Regions from separate parts of the Thalassotalea ponticola genome, predicted to be linked through region 2. Evidence: predicted binding sites of a transcription regulator. Region 2 holds the regulator's gene; the other holds the start of a gene.

Region 1 (10,973 bases), 410 kb from region 2:
TTCAACGGATGGGCAGTGGTTATACTTTATTTCTAACCGCCACTTTGCTTCATCACCTACCTCACCATGGGGCGATCGCAATTTAGGCCCGGCGTTTGATAAGCGCGGCCTAATTTATGCCTACCAACTTACTAAAGAAGCAAGCTTCCCGTTTAAAACATTAACTGAGCTTGATCACGCGGCGTCGGAAACAGACAATAATGATAAAGACCAGGACAATAAGGATAACGACAAAGCCAAAGTAAACTGGCAAGCGATTACCGACAAGCTTTACCAAGTACCCGTTGCAAATGGCAATTACGCGGATCTTAGCGTCAACGATAAAGGTCTATATGTCACCGTAAGAAATGGCACTAAACGCGACATTCAGTTTATTAAATACGCCAACCGCAAGATAAAAGCCGGCACCTACCTCAATGATGTTCGCGGGTATCAGTTAGCAGCCGATGGCAAAACGTTAATGGTTGCCAAGCGAGCGGGTGATGAAACAAAATTGTATTTATTACCCGCCGGTGAAAAAGCGCCCAAAGCGCTAGCCGATCACCAAGTTAATTCAGCACAATGGCAGTTATCGTTCTCGCCTGCCGATGAATGGCAACAAATGTTTGACGATGCATGGCTTATGCACCGCGAGTTTTTATTCGACGTCAATATGCGTGGTCTAGACTGGCAAGCGGTTAAAGAAAAATACCAACCTTTGGTTAACCGCATAACCTCGCGCAGCGAGTTAAACGATATTTTTGCGCAAATGATGGGCGAGCTCAATGCTCTGCACTCGCAAGTACGCGGTGGCGATATGCCAAAAGCAGATAACGCCGCCAACGGCAGCAGTTTAGGTGCGCGTTTTAGCGAGGTGAAAAACGGTGTTCGCATTGATGATATTTTTGATACCGATAAAGACCTACCATCGTTAGCATCACCATTAGCTAAAGCCGAAGTCGATGCCGTCGAGGGCGATATTATTACCCATATCAATAACCAAGCGATTGGTTCGTTAGTGGCAATGCACAAAGCTCTGCGCAATCAAGCTGGTAAGCAAGTGCTGTTAACCATACAGCGCAAAGGCAAAGCTCGCCAAACGGTTGTTGTACCGGTAACAACGCGTAGTGATGCCAATATGCGCTATCTCGATTGGGTAGAGCACAACAAGCAATTGGTCACTAAAGCCAATAACAATATTGGTTATTTACACATGAACGCCATGACTGCAAATGATATTAACAGCTTTGCTCGTGAGTTTTATGCCAATGTCGAAAAAGACGGCTTGATCATAGATGTGCGCCGAAACCGTGGCGGCAATATAGACAGCTGGCTAATTGAAAAACTATTACGCAAAGCATGGATGTTTTGGCAAGAGCGCGACAGCGCACCATACACCAATATGCAGCAAACCTTCCGTGGTCATTTAGTGGTGCTAACCGATCAGCTAACCTACTCTGACGGTGAAACCTTCTCGGCCGCTATTAAGTCACTTGGTTTGGCGCCGCTAATTGGTAAACAAACCGCAGGTGCCGGTGTATGGCTAACGGGTCGTAACCGTTTAACCGATAACGGTATGGCGCGAGTTGCAGAATTACCGCAATACTCACTAGACGGTACGTGGGTAGTAGAAGGTACTGGTGTGTCACCTGATATTGAGGTCGATAACCTACCATACGCTACCTTTAACGGCTTTGATGCCCAGCTACAAAAAGGTATTGAATACCTTAACGACAAACTAAAAGCTGAGCCTATTGCGCCACTAAACGCCAAGCCCATGCCAAAAACAGGCCCGGCAGCGGATGTGATTAAAATTCAGTAACTTCCGGTATTAGTTAGATTAGAAAAGGGCATCATTGATGCCCTTTTGTTTTTAAGGTTCGTAATTCAAATTCGGCGCGAGCCACTTTTCTGCTTCGCTTAATGACCAACCTTTGCGCTTGGCATAACTTTCGGCTTGTTGTTGGTCGACTTTTGCCACCGCAAAATACTTGCTTTGAGGATGGGCAAAGTACCAACCGCTGACGGCCGCTCCTGGCCACATGGCATAACTTGAGGTGAGCTGCATACCAATATTGTGTTCAACATTAAGCAAATCCCAAAGGGTTTGTTTTTCGGTGTGCTCAGGGCAGGCGGGGTATCCCGGTGCAGGACGAATACCTTGGTATTGCTCGCGGATTAATGACGCATTATCAAAGTCTTCATCAGGGCAGTAACCCCAATAGTGTTTGCGCACTTGCTCATGTAAATACTCTGCGCTCGCTTCGGCTAAGCGATCGGCAACCGCTTTGAGTAAAATAGAATTGTAGGTGTCGTGCTCAGCGTCGTACTTTGCCACTAAGTCATCAACACCAAACCCCGATGAGACGGCAAACGCGCCGATGTAATCGTCAATGTCTGAATCTTGGCTTGCTACGTAATCACTCAAACACCGGTTAAACTGACCTGCTGGTTTGGCGGTTTGTTGTCGCAAATGGGCGAGTCTCGCAATAACCTGCTGTTTGCTCTCGTCGGCGTAGACGACAATATCATCGCCGTCGCTCGCTGCTGGGAATAAGCCTAACACCGCTCGCGCTTCAATGCTGCTATTGGCAACTAACTCATCGAGCATGCGGTTGGCATCATTAAAAAGCTTACTGGCTTCTTCGCCAATCAGTTCATGTTCGAGAATGGCGGGGTATTTACCCGACAATTGCCAGGTTAAGAAAAATGGCGTCCAATCGATGTAATTACGCACGACATTTAAGTCAAGCCCATTCAATACCGTTACCCCAAGCTTATTCGGTTTAACGGGGGTGTAGTTGCTATAGTCGGCCACAAATGCATTAGCACGTGCATCAGCTAACGATATCAGTTCGCTACGAGGGCTTTTTTGTAAGTGGCGCTGACGAATGGTTTGGTACTCTTTTTCAGTGCGCTGCATTAAATCAGCTTTAAGTTTGTCATTTAACAGTGCGCTGACAACAGACACCGAACGCGAGGCATTGGCAACATATATCACAGGGTGTTGATATTGCTGATCAATCTTCACCGCAGTATGCGCCTTTGAGGTAGTCGCGCCGCCGATTAACAAAGGCAAATTAAAATCAAGGCGTTGCATTTCTTTCGCCACGTGTACCATCTCATCAAGACTTGGAGTAATAAGCCCTGACAAGCCAATGATATCAACCTCTTCTTGTTTAGCCACTTGTAAGATTTTCTCGCAGGGCACCATCACCCCAAGATCGATCACCTCAAAGTTATTGCACTGCAATACCACGCCAACAATGTTTTTACCTATGTCATGCACATCGCCTTTTACCGTTGCCAATAAAATTTTGCCATTGGATTTACTGGTGGTTTTGGTCGCTTCGATAAACGGTTGCAAATGCGCCACCGCTTGTTTCATTACTCGTGCAGATTTCACCACTTGCGGCAAAAACATTTGTCCTTCACCAAATAAGTCGCCAACGACATTCATGCCATCCATCAATGGCCCTTCAATCACTTGCAGCGGATGTTCAGCGCCGAGACGAGCCTGTTCGGTATCGGCAACGATATATTCATTAATGCCTTTCACCAATGCATGCTCTAAGCGTTTATTTACTGGTAACTCGCGCCACGCCAAATCAGCCTTAGATGTTTTCCCTGTCGCTTGGTCGCGATATTGTTCGGCTATGGTTAGCAACCGCTCAGTCGCGCCACTATCACGGTTAAGCACAACATCTTCAACAGCAACTAACAAATCTTTAGCTATGTCTTGATAAATCGCTAACTGACCAGCATTGACAATGCCCATATCCATGCCGTTTTTAATGGCGTGAAATAAAAACACCGCGTGAATCGCTTCGCGCACCGGGTTATTGCCGCGAAACGAGAACGACACATTGGACACGCCGCCCGAGATCATCGCGTGCGGTAAGGTTTGCTTTATTTCACGCGTAGCTTCGATAAAGTCGACCGCGTAGTTATCGTGCTCTTCGATGCCGGTGGCGATGGCAAAAATGTTTGGGTCAAAAATGATGTCTTCGGGTGGAAAGTTCAGCTCGTCGACCAAAATTCGATAGGCGCGCTGACAAATCTCCACTTTGCGCTGCTTAGTGTCCGCTTGACCTACTTCATCAAACGCCATAATGATAACGGCAGCACCATAACGGCGAATAAGCTCAGCTTGGCGTTTAAATTCTTGCTCGCCTTCCTTTAACGAGATGGAGTTAACAATGCCCTTGCCTTGTATACATTGCAGGCCAGCTTCAATAATCTCCCATTTTGACGAGTCGAGCATAATGGGCACTTTGGCAATATCCGGCTCGCCAGCAACAAGGTTGAGAAAGGTCACCATAGCCGCTTGACTATCAAGCATGCCCTCATCCATGTTGATGTCGATAATTTGTGCGCCGTTTTCCACCTGTTGTAACGCCACGGCTATGGCGTCATCGTATTTTTGTTCGGTAATAAGGCGCCTAAAAATAGCAGAGCCGGTAACATTGGTGCGCTCACCGACGTTTACAAACAAGCTGTTTTGATCAATATTCAACGCTTCTAAACCCGATAAGCGACAGGCGATAGGCTGCGACTTGACCACTCTTGGTTTAATATCTTTTACCGTATCAGCAATGCCTTTAATGTGCTCGGGTGTGGTACCACAACAACCGCCAACAATGTTTAAAAAACCTGATTCAGCCCACTCTTTAATATGCGCATTCATATCGGCCACTGTAAAGTCGTATTCACCAAAGGCGTTTGGTAATCCGGCATTGGGGTGTGCCGATATGGCAAAATCGCTGATATAACTGAGCTCTTCAATGTATTGGCGTAGCTCCACGGGACCAAGCGCACAATTAAGGCCGATCGCAATTGGATTAGCATGACGCAGTGAGTTATAAAACGCCTCTGTCGTTTGGCCGGAAAGTGTCCGTCCCGAAGCATCGGTGATGGTGCCGGAGATCATAATTGGTAAACGCATTTGACATTCGGCAAAGACCTCTTCAACGGCAAAAATGGCGGCCTTAGCGTTTAACGTATCGAAGATGGTCTCAATCATAATGATATCAACGCCGCCGTCGATCAGTGCTGCGGTAGATTCGCGATACGCTAAGGCGAGTTCATTAAAACTGATGTTGCGAAATGCCGGATTATTAACGTCTGGCGAAATAGAACAGGTGCGATTGGTCGGCCCTAACACCCCTGCAACAAAACGCGGTTTGTGCGGCTCAAGCTTGGTGATTTCATCGGCCACTTGGCGAGCTATACGGGCAGCTTGTAAATTGATTTCGGCCGATAACTCTTGCATATCGTAATCTGCCATGGCAATGCGTGTGGCATTAAAGCTGTTGGTTTCGATGATATCCGCACCAGCGAGCAAGTATTGACGATGGATGTCTTTGATTGCCTCAGGTTGGGTTAGTACCAGTAAATCGTTATTGCCCTTTACGTCACAATGCCACTTGGCAAAGCGCTCACTGCGAAAATCACGCTCGCTAAACTGGTGTTGCTGAATCATCGTCCCCATGGCGCCATCGAGGACTAATATGCGCTGTTGTAATTGTTGTTCTATTAATAATGCCGATGCTGATTTCACAAGATTTCCTAACTGAGCCACTATCGTTTAACGGTTTGCGTATTGCCGTGCTGCAATTGATATGGAGTAATCTGATACACGTAGTAATTAAGCCAATTGGTAAATAACAAGCTACCGTGACTGCGCCAACTATTGACCGGTGTGTTTATTGGGTCATCGTCCGGATAATAGTTTTCAGGACAGTGAGGCGATACGCCAGAAGCTAAGTCACGTTGATATTCGTCGTTTAACGTGGTGGCGTCATACTCGGGATGGCCGGTCACAAACACGTGTTTCTTATCTTTTGTCGCCGCTAAATAGACTCCGGCTTGCGCCGAGTGCGCTAATATGGCTAGTTGCTCGACTTGCTTATAGGTATCCAAGGGTAGTTGCCCAAACCGAGAATGGGGTACTAGAAAGTACTCGTCAAATCCCCGGGTTAACGGTTCGTTGGCGACCATGGTTTGATGGCGATAAACCCCGGATAGCTTGGTTTGTCGCAATTGTCGCTCGATGCCAAAGCGATAGTACAATGCAGCGTGCGCTGCCCAACACGAATACAGAGTTGAGGTAACGTGGCTGTTAGCCCACGCGAATACGTCACATATTTTTTGCCAGTAGGAAACCTGCTGGTACTCCAGTTGAGCAAGTGGTGCGCCAGTAATAATTAACCCATCGTAACGCTTGTGCTTAATATCATCAAATAGTACATAAAACGCATCTACATGGGCTTTGGCAGTATGCTTTGGCTCATTGAGATGAAGACGCACTAAATCCACATTTACTTGTAGCGGTGTATTTGACAACATGCGCAGTAATTGAATTTCGGTTTCAATTTTATTGGGCATTAAGTTGACAATCGCTAACTGCATCGGTCGTATATCTTGGCTCTGCGCTCGCCCTTGTGACATAACAAAGATATTTTCATTAGCCAAAACCGACAATGCCGGTAGGCTATCCGGTATTTTTATTGGCACAAATATCTCCTTAAGTCGCTTACTGTCTTCTTTTTATACTACTAAACACCCACTACAAGTCAACATCTAAACGTATAGACGTCTAAATAAAAGAGTTCGTTAGGGCCATCATTTACTCGCCATTGTATTGAAAATAAACGACAAACGTGTTAAAAAACAGACAACTTTTAACAAAATAATAACTTAAATAATAGGGATGTTATGAAGCTACTTCAGCGCATATTCGCCATACTTATCAGCTTAAGCGTCACGTCAGTTCAGGCGATCGAGCTGCACGATTTTGCTCGTGATATCGAAAACGATCTGATCAGAATCTCTCCAAATGGTAAGCACATTGCCATTCGCTCCGTCAACGAAGGCAAAAGAAACTTGGTGTTTGTTGATACCAAGACCAAAAAAGTAACCTATGCGGTTAACATGTCGGGTGAAGAGAGTATCGGCTATTTCGATTGGGTAAATGATGAACGTGTGGTGATCAGCATTAACTCATTTTACGGACCGTTAGACCTAACCTACTCTACGGGTCGTTTATTTGCGGTCAACTACGATGGCAGTCAGCCTGAATCAATATTTGGCGCAACTGCTGCGGTAACCGAGACCAGTTCAATACGAGGTCGAACAGGAAGTAAAGTATCTGCCGGTCACGCCTATATTGCCTCGCTTTATAAACAAGACCCTCGAAAAATTATTATTAGTGTGAGTCCCTGGCAAAATGCACGACATAAAGAGGCCGCCAACGCGGAGATCTACCTGCTTGACGTTTATACCGGCAAACAACGCAAACTGTTGCGCTCGCCAGGTCGAGGTAATGATATACTTCTTGATCACAATGGTGAAGTGCGATTTGCGCAGGGTGTTAATGTCGATAGAACTCAAGACCTGTTTTACCGAGACGTCGACGGTGAATGGCAATCGTTTGATGTTGGTCTAGATACCTCTGATGGTGATATCGACCCACAGGGATTCTCCGCAGACAATGACAAAGTGTATTTCATTTACTACAACAGTGGTGATACCGGAACCTTGTATTCTTATCAATTTTCAACGCAAAAATTGCATAAGATTTATCACAACGAGTACGTTGAAATCAGTGATGTGTTAACCAACTACAAAAACCAACCCTATGGTATTCGCATCGACGAAGACTACTCAAACTATCTGATTTTTAACGATAAGGTAGAGCACGCGAATGTACACAAAAACCTGTACGCCGCGTTTAAAGGCGACTCGGTCGAGATCACCAGTGCTACCGAAGACGGCAAAATTCTCACCGTATATGTGTCTGGTGATCGCAACCCAGGTACGTATTATTTATACAATACTGAAACCAATAAAGCCCAGTTTCTCACCCACCGAGCAAGCTGGCTTGATCAGAAAAAGCTTGCCCGAGTTGAGCCGTTTCACTTTACCAGTCGCGACGGCTTGAAGTTAACCGGTTATTTGACCTTACCAAATGGTAAGAAAGATGCTAACTTACCACTTATTGTTCACCCACACGGTGGACCGCACGGGCCACGTGATTATTGGGAATACGACTGGCGTACCCAAGCCATAGCATCTCAGGGTTATGCGATATTGCAAGTCAACTTTCGCGGTTCTGGCGGATACGGTGCAACATTTGAGCAAGCAGGCTATCAAGAGTGGGGACGCAAAATTCAACACGACATAATTGATGCCACTAAGTGGGCTATCGCCAGTAAGGTTGCCGATAAAAATCGAATTTGTATTTGGGGTGGCAGTTTTGGTGCTTATTCCGCGGTGCAAAGCGCTATTTTAGCGCCTGATTTATACGAATGTGTCATTGGCGCATCGGGTGTCTACGATTTAGAAATGATGTTTACTGATGGTGATACTCCCGGCCACCCGTACGGGCGCCACTACTTAAACAAAGTACTCGGCGGTATCGACCATGAAACCATTAAGCCATTTTCACCGGTTCACAATGTTGATCAATTAAAGGCGCCAATATTGTTGATTCACGGTAGTGCCGATGAACGCACGCCGATCTCACAAGCCGAAGCGTTGGAAAAAGCGTTACGCGATAAAAAACACCCTTATAAAACCTTGTATATCGACAACGAATACCACGGTTTTATCACCCCTGAACACCGAGTTACCACGCTGCAGACGATGCTGGACTTTATAAAAGAACACATCGGTAGTTAATTTGGCGTTAACATAAAAACACCTCAGTCACTTAGGTGAGTGAGGTGTTTTTTTATTGTGATCTCGTGCACTTGTCCAGTCAGATTGTTTTTAATATTTCCTTAAAACAAGATTTGGCAAATATGCCACAGATTTGCGCTGACAAAGTGAGATTGATTGGCGATGATTAACGCGAGTTTGGTCTGTGTCAATTGATGACAATACGCATGGTTAATTCACATGGTACACTCGCCCCATTAACAAACACAAATAAAAAAGGCCGCTGATGCGGCCTTTGGTTATTTCTTATAGCTAAACGCTAAGTTATTCAGATTCTTCTTCTAGAGCTTCTTCTACCGGCGTCGCTGGTGTTAGTAGTAATGCGCGCAATTTAGTATCTAAATCTTTAGCCATGGCTGGATTTTCTTTTAAGAAGTTACAGGCATTGGCTTTACCTTGACCGATACGCTCACCGTTACAGCTGTACCATGCACCGGCTTTTTCAACTAGCTTGTGTTGTACACCTAAATCGATAAGCTCACCGATGTTGTTGATACCTTCACCGTACATGATTTGGAATTCAGCTTGTTTAAACGGTGGAGCAATTTTGTTCTTAACCACTTTAACGCGAGTTTCGTTACCAGTGATTGCATCACCTTCTTTCACCGCACCTGTACGACGAATATCTAGACGTACTGACGCGTAGAATTTCAATGCATTACCACCAGTTGTGGTTTCTGGATTACCAAACATCACACCAATTTTCATACGAATCTGGTTGATAAAAATCATCATCGTATTTGATTGCTTAAGGTTACCGGTAAGTTTGCGCATAGCTTGCGACAACATACGCGCTTGTAGACCCATGTGGCTATCGCCCATGTCACCTTCAATTTCAGCTTTCGGTGTTAACGCTGCTACCGAGTCAACCACGATAACGTCAACGGCACCTGAGCGCGTTAGCATGTCGCAAATTTCTAATGCTTGCTCACCGGTATCTGGCTGAGATACCAACAAGTCGTCAATGTTCACACCTAACTTTTCAGCGTAAATTGGGTCTAAGGCATGCTCGGCGTCTACGAACGCACACACTTTGCCGTTGCGTTGGGCTTCGGCAATAACTTCAAGGGTTAACGTTGTTTTACCACTTGACTCTGGACCGTAAATTTCGATGATGCGTCCCATCGGTAAACCGCCTGCGCCAAGCGCAACGTCTAACGACAATGAACCGGTAGAAATTGTTTCAACATCCATGCTGCGGTTCTCACCTAATTTCATGATTGAACCTTTTCCGAATTGACGTTCAATTTGGCCTAATGCCGCGGCTAACGCCTTTTCTTTATTCGCATCCATTGTGGTCTCCAGTGAATTTTTTTATAACTTATCCAGTAATTAATGAACAGTATACTGTATAATCGTACAGTATCAATACCTTTTGCTAAAAAATTTAAACAAAAAACATAACACTTTGAAAATAAACAACTTTTAATGAGTTGACCTGTAGTTACCACCATATTTAAGCTGGTCAACAAGCGAATTTAGCTTTGTTTATACAGTGGTTTTATTGCAAGGTGTAATTAACTCTACAACCATTACATTGAATGCAACAACCGCCTTTCAATGTTAGCGCTAATTGCTGTTCGCTATTGATTCACAATAATCTACATAAACAAGGATTATTGGCAAAACGTCTTTGCGCTTTTGCGCGGATTATTTTAACATCTTTACAGAACACATTTCATCAGATATTTCACGGTTCAATACTGCAGAAAAAGCGCCTTTATTGACCTTGATTTTTTTTCGTCAAACAGATCAACTTAAGTAAATCCATGACAAACCATCTTTCTGACAACGCCAATCACACGCCTATGATGCGGCAATATTTAACCATAAAATCGGAGTTTCCAAATATACTGCTGTTTTATCGCATGGGTGATTTTTACGAGTTATTCTATGACGATGCGAAAAAAGCCGCTGATTTACTTGATATATCCCTAACCGCACGTGGAAAGTCGGGCGGTAACGCAATCCCTATGGCGGGAGTACCCTACCACGCCGTTGAAAATTATTTGGCTAAGTTAGTGCAACTTGGCGAGTCTGTAGCCATTTGTGAGCAAATTGGCGATCCTGCGACAAGTAAAGGTCCCGTAGAGCGAAAGGTGGTTCGCATTGTTACTCCTGGTACCCTATCTGATGAAGCGCTACTGCAAGACAAGCAGGACAATTTATTGGTATCGGTGTTTGAAAAATCGAATCAAGGGTTTGGCATCGCCTATCTCGATATGAGCTCTGGCCGTTTTGTTATTTGCCAACCCAAAACCCGTGAGCAGTTG
Region 2 (10,973 bases):
CTCAGGTCCGTTCCCAACCGAATTAAACGATGAAATCGGTAATCACTTGGGTACCGTTGGTCATGAATTTGGCGCAACAACAGGTCGAGAGCGACGTTGTGGTTGGTTCGATGCCGTAGCTATGCACCGTGCAGTACAAGTAAACTCGATTAGTGGTTTCTGTTTAACCAAGCTTGACGTTCTTGACGGATTAAAAGAGTTAAAGATCTGTACTGGCTATAAAACAGCAGATGGTGAGGTACTGACGGTACCACCAATGGCCGCTGAAGGTTATGAGAACATTACGCCGGTATACGAAACTATGCCTGGTTGGGACGAGTCAACCGTTGGCGCAACGTCTTTTGACCAACTTCCTGCCAACGCGGTAGCGTATATCAAGCGCTTAGAGGAAGTAACCGGCGTGCCGATTGATATTATTTCAACGGGTCCTGACCGAGTTGAAACGATGATTTTAGTCAATCCATTTGACGAGTAAAATGATTCAAACAAAAAGCCGGCATTAGCCGGCTTTTTTGTTTCCACACTTCTCGTCTTTCTCTCACAACCTATTTGCTCTGCGCAATGCGCAGCGATGCGGTGCAGGGCGATTAGTGACCCCAAGGTGGTGGAGGTGGGGGAATTGGTTTGGTTAAATCAAAGTCTACTCGAAACACCCGTCCAGAGCGTACTAACTGATAACTAAAGCGCTCAGGGTAAATTGCGATTCGCCAAGTATTATCTATTGATTCAAATAATTGCATTTCGACAAACAGTTGCTTACTGTCATCATCGGCGACAAAGCTTTGTAATTGTGGCCAACCGTCATCCTCAGTGATACCACCGTACATGGTCAACTTATCAGCTGTGCCATCTTTATGGCGATGATCGTGCTTAAGTTGCAAGCCATCATTGGTTTTAGTGATCAGCCAAGTACGAGAAGCATCGTCACCGACATAAAAAGGAATTGCAATTGCGTTCTCTGAGCATTGTCGCACATGCATAATTAGCTGCTTATTGGCAAAGTTTTCACTATCACTTGAATCGGTGATCACTTGCCCTGAAAACGCTTGACCACACAATCGCGTCAACGACTGAAAGAACTGGTGTTGAGCTTGGCTGTTGGCGTTGCCTGTCAATGGCCATAGACTGACCGCGATGGCAACGGCAAATAAGACCGGTGCTTTACCTATCATAAAAGATTCTCTGTTATTGTTGTGTTGACTCAGCCTAACCGCTCGGTTGGATATTGGTAAGACCCTAGCTCGGTCGATAAAGTACGACCTGTTTCTGATAACTATTTGGTAAGTTTTCATGTAACATACGGAAAAATTACAATCCCCGATACACATAACAACCTATAGCTTAATAGCAAAGGATATATCAATGACAGATCTTCGTCAAAAAGCCCTCGACTACCACGCTCACCCGAAACCCGGCAAAATCAGTGTCGCCCTGACTACGGCGGCAGATACGGTTGATGATTTGTCTCTGGCGTATAGCCCTGGTGTGGCTGAACCAGTGCGCGAAATAGCTGACAACAGCGATGCTGTATATCGCTATACCAACAAAGGCAATACTGTCGCAGTGATCAGTAATGGCACAGCTATTCTCGGTCTCGGCAATTTAGGACCTCTGGCCTCGAAACCGGTAATGGAAGGCAAGGCGCTGTTGTTTAAACGCTTTGCCGATATCGACTCGTTTGATATCGAAGTTAAACACAACACCACAGAAGACTTTATTAATACGGTAGCGAATATTGCCGATACCTTTGGCGGGATCAACCTTGAAGATATTAAAGCGCCTGAGTGTTTTGCCATCGAAAAAGCACTAATAGAGCGTTGTAAAGTCCCTGTTTTTCACGATGATCAACACGGTACCGCGATTGTCACTACCGCCGCCTTGCTCAATGCGCTAGACATTCAAGGTAAGCAACTCAAGTCTGCCAAGATTGTTTGTATGGGAGCGGGCGCCGCCGCTATCGCTTGCATGGAGCTACTGATCACCTGTGGTGCGCAACGCGAAAACATCTACATGCTTGACCGCAAGGGAGTCATCCACACTCGTCGCGATGATTTAAATGAGTTTAAAAAGTTATTTGCCAACAATACCGACAAGCGTACCCTAGACGACGTCATCGATGGCGCCGACGTATTTGTCGGAGTGTCGGGTGCTAATTTGTTATCTGCACCGCAATTAAAACTGATGGCTGAAAATCCGGTTGTATTCGCGTGCTCTAACCCCGACCCTGAAATAAAACCTGAACTTGCGCACGCTACCCGAGATGATTTAATTATGGCCACAGGCCGTTCCGATTACCCAAATCAGGTCAACAACGTGTTGTGTTTTCCGTTTATCTTTCGCGGGGCGCTAGACGTTCGAGCTCGACAAATCAATGATGCGATGAAAGTTGCCGCTGTTGAGGCGATTCGTCAAATTGCCCGCTTAGACGTTCCTGATTCTGTGCTGCGTGCCAGTGGCTGCGCAACATTAGAATTTGGCAAGCAATACATTATTCCCAAACCGATGGATCCTCGCTTACTACCAAAAGTTGCCTTGGCCGTGGCAAAAGCCGCTGTCGAGTCTGGTGTGGCGGGCATCGATCTGCCGACTAACTATATGAATATAGACTAGGGTCTGCAGCTCTGTGTGGTCTAGATTTTGCCAAGACATAAAAAAAGTGCGTATAACGCACTTTTTTTTTAGTCGTTTTCTTCAAACGGGGAAAAATCGGTAATGCCCTGTTGCTCTAGCGCTTCGCGCACACTTTTTGGCAATTGATGTTCGTTGTCTTTAGCCAGATCTTCATCGCTGGGCAGGGGTTGCCCAGTAAAGGCATGTAAAAATGCCTCACACAATAATTCACTATTGGTTGCGTGACGCAAGTTGTTCACTTGCCGGCGAGTTCTTTCATCCGTCAGTACTTTTAATACGCGCAGCGGTATGGAGACCGTGATTTTTTTCACTTGCTCACTTTTTTTACCATGTGGTGCGTATGGATTAATGTATTCACCGTTCCAGTCAGCCATTTGAGTTCCCTTAATTTTTGCAATGTATCAGTGGCAATATTGGCGCTGATAACTGTTCTACAAATTGTACTGAATATGCGATGTTAGTCAATATTCAACAGCAAAGACGTTTAGATGTCTATATTTTCTTGACCGGATGATTTTTTAGTTATAGATTTATAGACGTCTAAACATCTATTTTGAGAGGCTGACGATGAGTAAGCGACAAAGTGCAACCATTGCCGCTCAAGCGGGCATTAATCGCGACGCGCACTACGGTGCCGTGGTGGCACCGCTACACATGTCGACGACGTATAGCCTCAAAGGTTTTAACCAAAAACGTCAGTTTGACTATGCGCGCACAGCAAATCCGACTACCTATACACTCGCCAGTGTCTTAGCCGATCTCGAAGGTGGGCGACATGCAATCGTTACCAATACCGGTATGGCTGCGATTTTACTGTTGTGTCAACTATTGCACAGTGGCGATCGAATCTTGATCCCCCACGATTGTTATGGTGGTAGTTACCGGTTATTCACCCATTTGGCCAAACGCGGCCAGTTTATCGTTGATATCGTCGATCAAACCGACCTTGACGCAGTGCGTTTGGCATTGCGTAAAAAGCCCAAGGTGATACTTGTTGAAACGCCAAGTAATCCATTGCTGCGCATTGTTGATATCGCCCAAATTTGTGAGTTGGCACGTTGTGTTGATGCCGTTGTTGCTGTCGACAATACGTTTTTATCGCCAGAGCTACAAAGACCGTTAGAGCACGGTGCAGATATTGTTATTCACTCAACCACCAAGTTTATCAACGGCCACTCGGATGTCGTTGGTGGCGCTCTCATTTGCAAACATCGAGCGCTTGGTGAAGAGCTAGCGTGGTGGGCAAACTGCATCGGTGTTACCGGCGGTGCGTTTGATGCTTATCAAACCCTACGCGGTATAAAAACGCTGCCGCTGCGCATTGTGCAGCACAGTGCTAATACCCAAGCGGTACTGCAGTTGCTAACCACCCATAAACAGGTGGCGAAAGTGTACTATCCGGGGCTTAGCGATCATCAAGGGCATGATATTGCGAGTAAACAACAAATTGGCTACGGCTCTATGGTGTCTTTTGAACTGGCGGGACAAGATCAGCAGCTGCGTCAGTTTGTTAGCTCGTTAACCTTAATTACCTTGGCTCAATCACTAGGCGGGGTGGAATCGCTTATTGCTCATCCAGCAACGATGACTCACGCAGGCATGGATGCCAAAGCGCAACAACAAGCGGGAATTTCGCCGTCGTTACTGCGCTTATCAGTGGGGATTGAGTCGGCACTTGATATCGTCGCTGATCTCAAACAGGCGTTAGACGCTTTGACTTAACAGCTTTGACTTATAGAACTCGATCAATAACAGCAGGAGTGTGTTATGAATGCGAAAGCTCGACAGCTAGAATTATTAAACCGCACCGTTCGCGATTTAGATCGCGATTTAAACGTGTCATTTGAGTTCTTTCCGCCAAATAGCGCCGCAATGGAACAGACATTATGGCAATCGGTAGAACGACTGGCGCCGTTAAATCCGAGTTTTGTCTCGGTTACCTACGGCGCGGGAAGTGGCACCCGAGATCGCACTCACTCAGTTATCAAACGCATTCAAGCTCAGACTGACCTACAAGCGGCACCCCATTTAACCTGTATCGATGCATCGACCGAGCAACTCATCGATATTGCCAAGGATTATTGGCACAGTGGCGTTCGTCATATCGTTGCATTGCGCGGTGATTTACCTGACGGCCAGAGTAAACCATCGATGTTTGCCAATGACCTAGTTAGCTTGTTAAAGCAGGTGGCTGACTTTGAGATTTCGGTCGCCGCTTATCCAGAGACGCATCCAGAATCACCTAATGCACAATTTGATTTGGTTAATTTGAAGCGCAAGGTTGATGCGGGAGCTACGCGAGCAATTAGCCAGTTCTTTTTTGATATGGACGCGTTTTTGCGCTTTCGCGATCGCTGCGTTGCGGTAGGTATTGATGTCGATATTGTGCCCGGCATATTACCCGTTTCAAATTTTGCCACGTTGAAGCGATTTGCAGCACTTACCAATGTGAGTGTCCCAGACTGGATGGGGCAGCTTTATGAGGGCTTAGATGACGACCCAACCACGCGCAACTTAGTGGGGGCAAATATTGCGATGGAGCAGGTTAAAATTTTGTGCAGTGAGGGGGTAAATGACTTTCATTTTTATACCTTGAATCGCTCAGAGTTAACCTATGCAATTTGTCACACTCTCGGCGTTAGACCTTAACGCAACATGATAAGTGCGCTCACGCGCAGCAATAATGAGTAATTAGCCGGTGTAATAACGCCAAGGTCGGTTCAACTTGATCAACGTGTAGGTATTCATTTGCTTGATGGGCTTGGTCAATTGAGCCCGGCCCCAAGACCAACGTCTGGCAACCTAATTGCTGAATAAATGGTGCCTCAGTAGCGTAGTTAACGGCTTGACAACAATGGCCAGAGAAGCGCTGGGCACTGACCACCAACTCGCTATCCTGTGCTTCTTTAAACGCTGGCGAGCTGGCGTGTAGTGGCTGCATTTGAATACTACCGGGGTGTTGTTTACAAATCGGTAATAGCGCATCGGCAAGCCACGCCAATAAATCTTCATCGGCAATACCCGGTATGGCCCGCAGGTCAATATCGAGGTAGCAATCTTGGCATATGCGGTTGGCGTTATCTCCGCCCTTTATCGCACCTAAGTTTAGCGTCGGTTGTTGCACGCTGAACGCCGCGTTGCGGTAATTTTGCTGTAAGTGTTTGCGCAGTAGTTGCAAGCGTTGAATAACCTCCACCATAACCTCAATTGCATTGAGACCATTGGCCGGGTCGCTTGAATGACCGGACTTGCCGCGCACCGTTATGCGATGCGACATATGACCCTTGTGCATGTGCACAGGCTTCAACTCAGTGGGTTCACCAATAATGGCGACCTCGGGTTTGACTAATTGCTGTTTGACGAAAAAGCGCGCGCCAGCCATGGTCGTTTCCTCATCTGCGGTGACCAATATATACAGAGGTTTAGTGAGCTTATGCCGAGGAATGGCGGTACACGCCTGCAATACAAAGGCGAAAAAGCCTTTCATATCACAACTGCCAAGACCGTAGAATTTGTCGTCTATCAACCGTAATTTGAATGGATCGGTGAGCCAGCCCTGATCGTCATAAGGTACTGTATCACTGTGCCCAGATAGTAATAGCCCCCCCTCACCAGAGCCAAGTGTAGCTAGCATATTGTATTTGTTGTTGGTGTTAATCACTTGGTCAATGCTGATAGTAAAGCCCAGTGATTCAAACCAGCTCGCTAATAACTCGATCACCGGTAAATTGGATTGATCGAAGTCGAGCCTATCTGAACTGATCGACGGCATAGCGATTAACTGGCTGAGTGCCTGTTGCAAGTTAGGTAATGTGGATGTCATCAAACGCTCTTTGTTATCGTCTGTTAAATTATAATTATTCTATAATATTGCATAAATATTATTATATTGTTATCTTTTTATTAATCGTCAACTGAGCGAATTGAATTTTTGTGGTCGTTTCGTCGTTGACGGTTATTTTTTTAGATTGTCTACGTTTGGTAACTATCTGTTGGATCGTGTTTTCGGTTTGGCCTGTAGCGAGACGGCGATTTGGCGGCGAGCTAAATGGTTTTTTGTAAGGTGAATAAAATTGCATTTGGGGAAGGTTGGTAAATGAATGTGGCGATAATAGGTGCAAGCGGTTACGCCGGGGCTGAGCTGGTTAAATTGCTGAGCTGTCACCCTCAAATAAATACGCTGAATTTACTGGTGTCGGAACACAGTTCAAGTGCACACCAACGGTTTAGCGATTTATATCCGCAGATGCTGGGTTTGTGTGATTTCCACCTTCAGCCTTTCTCTTGGCAGTGGCTGGAGCGCCATCATCAACAGCTCGATGCCGTGTTTATGGCCACGCCTCACCACTACTCGCAGCAGTGGGCACACGCTTTTATCGAATTAGGTATTTGCGTGTTTGATTTATCTGGTGCGTTTCGACTTAAGCAAACGGCAGACTATCGGGCTTATTATGATTTTGACCATCAACACCCTCAGTTGCTAGAACAAGCGGTTTATGGCTTACCTGAATTCGCCGACTGCGAATTAGACAACGCTGAGCTTATCGCCTTACCGGGCTGTTATCCGACCGCCAGTTTATTGTCGATCAAGCCGTTGTGCCAGAGCGGTTTGCTAGACAATACCCAGGCTGTGGTAATCAATGGTATCAGTGGCGCAAGCGGCGCAGGTCGTTCGCCTGTACTTGCGACCAGTTTTAACGAAGTCAGCCTCAGAGCCTACAATATTCTCAGTCATCGCCATCAGCCGGAGATATCGCAACACGCCGGAAATCAAGATATTGAAATAGTATTTAATCCGCATATTGCCCCGTTTAAGCGCGGATTGATGACAACCACAACCGTTAAGTTAGTGAGTGATGCAACTGAAGAGTTGGTTGATGCAACGTTTAAACAGGCATATCAACAGTCGGTTTTTGTGCGTTTAGCGAACCAGTGGCCGCAAATAGATAACGTGGCGCTAACCCCCTTTGCCGATTTGCATTGGCAATATGAGCAACAGAAACGGACCCTAGTGGTGTGTTGCGCAATAGATAACCTCCTAAAAGGGGCTGCATCACAAGCGGTGCAATGTTTCAACATGCGTTTTGGCTATGCTATGTCGACCGCCTTAATTAGGGGGCATTATGAGCGATAAAACACTGGTGATAAAAGTAGGTGGCGCAATATTGCAACAGCGGCAGGCGATAAGCCAGTTATTTGAGGTGATTGCCCAACTTCAACAACAATCAGTGCGTATTGCCTTGGTTCACGGCGGCGGCGTGATGATTGATAAAATGCTCAAACAAGCCGGCTTGGTTAGCGAAAAACACTCGGGGTTGCGCATCACTCCAAAATCCCATATGCCGATTATCAGTGGTGTGTTAGCAGGAGACGTCAACAAACAGTTGGTGGCATCGGCGAGTCGAGCCGGCGTTATGGCCGTCGGTGTGGCGTTACACGATGGACAAACAACAACATGCCAACCTAGAGATGCGCACTTGGGGCAAGTGGGTGTAACACAACCGAACGACCCGTGGTTGCTAAACGCGTTACTCAGTGCTGGGTGTTTACCGATTGTATGCTCAATAGGGGCGCTTAACGACGGTTCACTGGTCAATGTCAATGCGGATGATGCCGCGGTCGTCATAGCCATGTTATTGCAGGCGGAATTGGTTTTTTTAACTGATATCGATGGTGTCTATGGTGCAGATAATGCTTGTCTTCGCTCACTTGATCATCAACACGCCCAACAACTGATCGCCGAAGGGGTGATTTGCGAAGGGATGGTAGCCAAGGTCAACGCCGCCTTGGAAGCGGCAACGAGATTGCGACGAAGTATCGCGGTTACCAGTTGGAAAACACCACAACATTTATTGCAAATGTATTCAGGTGGTGAATTTGGTACCCGCATTATTCCTAACATCTAAACTTATAATTAATAATTGGAAGGTACCTATGTCGTTACAGCATTTTTTAAAAGACAATGATTTAGATCAGCAGCAACTGACCTCGCTCATTGCCACAGCGATAGACATAAAAGCACAGACAAAAAATTATCAGAACCAGTTGTCGGGTAAGTCGATTGCCATGTTATTTGAAAAACCGTCGTTGCGAACGCACGTGAGTTTTGACGTTGGCATTGCCAAGCTCGGTGGTCATAGCGTTTATTTGGGCCAGCAAAATGGCTTGTTAGGCGAACGTGAACGAATTTGTGATTTAGCCCAAAATTTGAGTTGCTGGTGTGATGCCATTGTCGCTCGAGTCTTTTACCAATCCGCATTGAATGAACTCGCCGCTCACGCAACCGTACCGGTTATCAATGCCTTAAGCGATGATTACCACCCCTGCCAAGCGCTCGCTGATTACATGGCGTTAACCCAAACATTCGGCACCCTTAAAGGCTTGAATTTATGCTTTGTTGGCGATGGCAATAATGTGGCTCAATCGCTGTTGATTATGGGGGCACTACTTGGTGTCAACGTTACCATTATTACCCCTGAGGGATATCAGGTTGATCCAGTAATTGCCCAACAAAGCGCGATCATCAGTGCGCAAAGTGGCAGTCGAATTGTGTTCAGTAACGACCTTGCTGCAGCGCAAAATCAGCAGGTAATTTACACCGATACCTGGCTGTCGATGGGGGATAAAGAAGCAATCGAACAACGCCTCGATATTTTTATGCCATATCAGGTCAACAGCGACTTAGTTAAGCATGCCAATGCAGAGGTTGTGATGCATTGTCAGCCAGCGCATGTCGAGCAAGAAATCAGTCGTCGTGTATTTGAGTCAGCTCAGTGTATCGCGATGTTACAGGCGCAAAACCGGATGTGGGCTCAAAGTGCGCTGTTGACAAACTTATTAACCTAATCAAAAGCGTTGGCAACACGCGGATAAAAAAGAGTTTTAACGATGAAAAAGCAAATTAATAAAGTGGTATTAGCCTATTCAGGTGGTTTGGATACGTCAGCGATCATTCCTTGGTTAAAGGAAAATTACAACAACTGCGAAGTGATCGCCTTTTGCGCTGACGTTGGTCAAGGTCAAGACGAGTTAGATGGTATTGAAGAAAAGGCGTTGCAATCTGGGGCGAGCAGTTGTTATGTGGTTGATTTAAAACAGCAGTTTGTCGAAGACTACATCTATCCGATTGTGCAAACCGGCGCGGTCTACGAGGGACAATATCTGCTCGGTACCGCAATGGCACGTCCCGTTATCGCCAAGGCGCAAGTTGACTTAGCGTTGCAACTGGGTGCCGATGCGCTTTGCCATGGATGCACAGGAAAGGGCAATGATCAGGTGCGGTTTGAGTCGTGTTTTGCCGCCTTAGCACCGCAGTTAACAGTTATTGCCCCGTGGCGAGAGTGGCAACTGGCGTCAAGAGAAGACTTACTCAATTATTTACAGCAACGGCAGATACCCTGTAGTGCGTCATTAGAGAAGATATACAGTCGAGATGCCAATGCTTGGCATATCTCTCATGAAGGTGGTGAGTTAGAAGACCTGTGGAGCCCACCGTCAAAACAGATCTGGACCCTAACCCAAGATCCCATGGACGCACCGGATGAAGCTGAATCGATCGTGCTGAGCTTTGAGCAAGGCCGTTTGGTCAGTGTTGATGAGCAAGAGATGCCCGCTTATCAAGCGTTGCAGTACCTCAATGACAAAGCGTCACTGCACGGCATTGGTCGAATTGACATCGTCGAAAATCGCCTCGTTGGGATGAAATCTCGAGGTTGTTATGAAACCCCTGGAGGCACTATTTTAATGAGTGCTTATAAAGCGTTAGAGTCGTTGATTCACGATAAATCGAGCTTAAAATTTCGCGAGTCAATTGCGCTTGAATTTTCCCACACGCTCTATGATGGCCGTTGGTTTACGCCCGTTGCTAAAGCACAGCTAGCTGCCTGCCAAACGCTGGCTGAACAGGTTTGCGGTGATGTCGTGTTACAAATGTACAAAGGCAACGCAACGGTAATTCAACGCCGCTCAGTGAATAGTCTTTACTCACAGGAGTTTGCGACATTTGGCGCGGATGACGTTTATCAGCAACAACACGCAGAAGGCTTTATACGCTTGTTTAGCCTTGCCAGTCGGATTAAAGCATTGCATCAGAGGGAGAAGTGATATGGCATTATGGGGTGGTCGGTTTGTCGAAGCCAGCAGCGACAGATTCAAACGATTTAACGACTCATTAGCGTTTGATTTTGTTTTACTCGAGCAAGATATCGAAGCGTCTATTGCTTGGTCAGAGGCTATCTGTAAAGTTGGGGTGCTAACCGCAAAAGAGCAACAGACTCTGCAAAATGCATTGCTGACGCTGGCTGAACAAGTTGGCAAAGGCGACATTGATATGAGTCAGTCAC

Evidence for each region. Region 2 encodes MetJ, which represses methionine synthesis genes. Its sites were predicted from a motif close to TAGACGTCTAGACGTCTA; they were not measured.
Region 1: metA (homoserine O-succinyltransferase) is a predicted target of MetJ. The motif match lies at 6,563-6,580, and genes of this name have one in related genera.

What each region holds. Positions count from the first base shown of each region.
Region 1 covers NZ_CP166871.1:2,762,954-2,773,926, forward strand. The annotation lists gene ACAY30_RS12050 (S41 family peptidase) at 1-1,801, shown strand, start outside; gene metH (methionine synthase) at 1,853-5,539, opposite strand; gene metA (homoserine O-succinyltransferase) at 5,560-6,495, opposite strand; gene ACAY30_RS12065 (S9 family peptidase) at 6,697-8,661, shown strand; gene recA (recombinase RecA) at 8,965-9,993, opposite strand; gene mutS (DNA mismatch repair protein MutS) at 10,470-10,973, shown strand, end outside.
Region 2 covers NZ_CP166871.1:3,174,486-3,185,458, reverse strand. The annotation lists gene ACAY30_RS14035 (adenylosuccinate synthase) at 1-475, shown strand, start outside; gene ACAY30_RS14030 (hypothetical protein) at 588-1,172, opposite strand; gene ACAY30_RS14025 (malic enzyme-like NAD(P)-binding protein) at 1,363-2,610, shown strand; gene metJ (met regulon transcriptional regulator MetJ) at 2,679-3,005, opposite strand; gene metB (cystathionine gamma-synthase) at 3,199-4,353, shown strand; gene metF (methylenetetrahydrofolate reductase) at 4,399-5,280, shown strand; gene argE (acetylornithine deacetylase) at 5,300-6,454, opposite strand; gene argC (N-acetyl-gamma-glutamyl-phosphate reductase) at 6,728-7,765, shown strand; gene argB (acetylglutamate kinase) at 7,755-8,537, shown strand; gene ACAY30_RS13990 (ornithine carbamoyltransferase) at 8,566-9,477, shown strand; gene ACAY30_RS13985 (argininosuccinate synthase) at 9,520-10,734, shown strand; gene argH (argininosuccinate lyase) at 10,736-10,973, shown strand, end outside.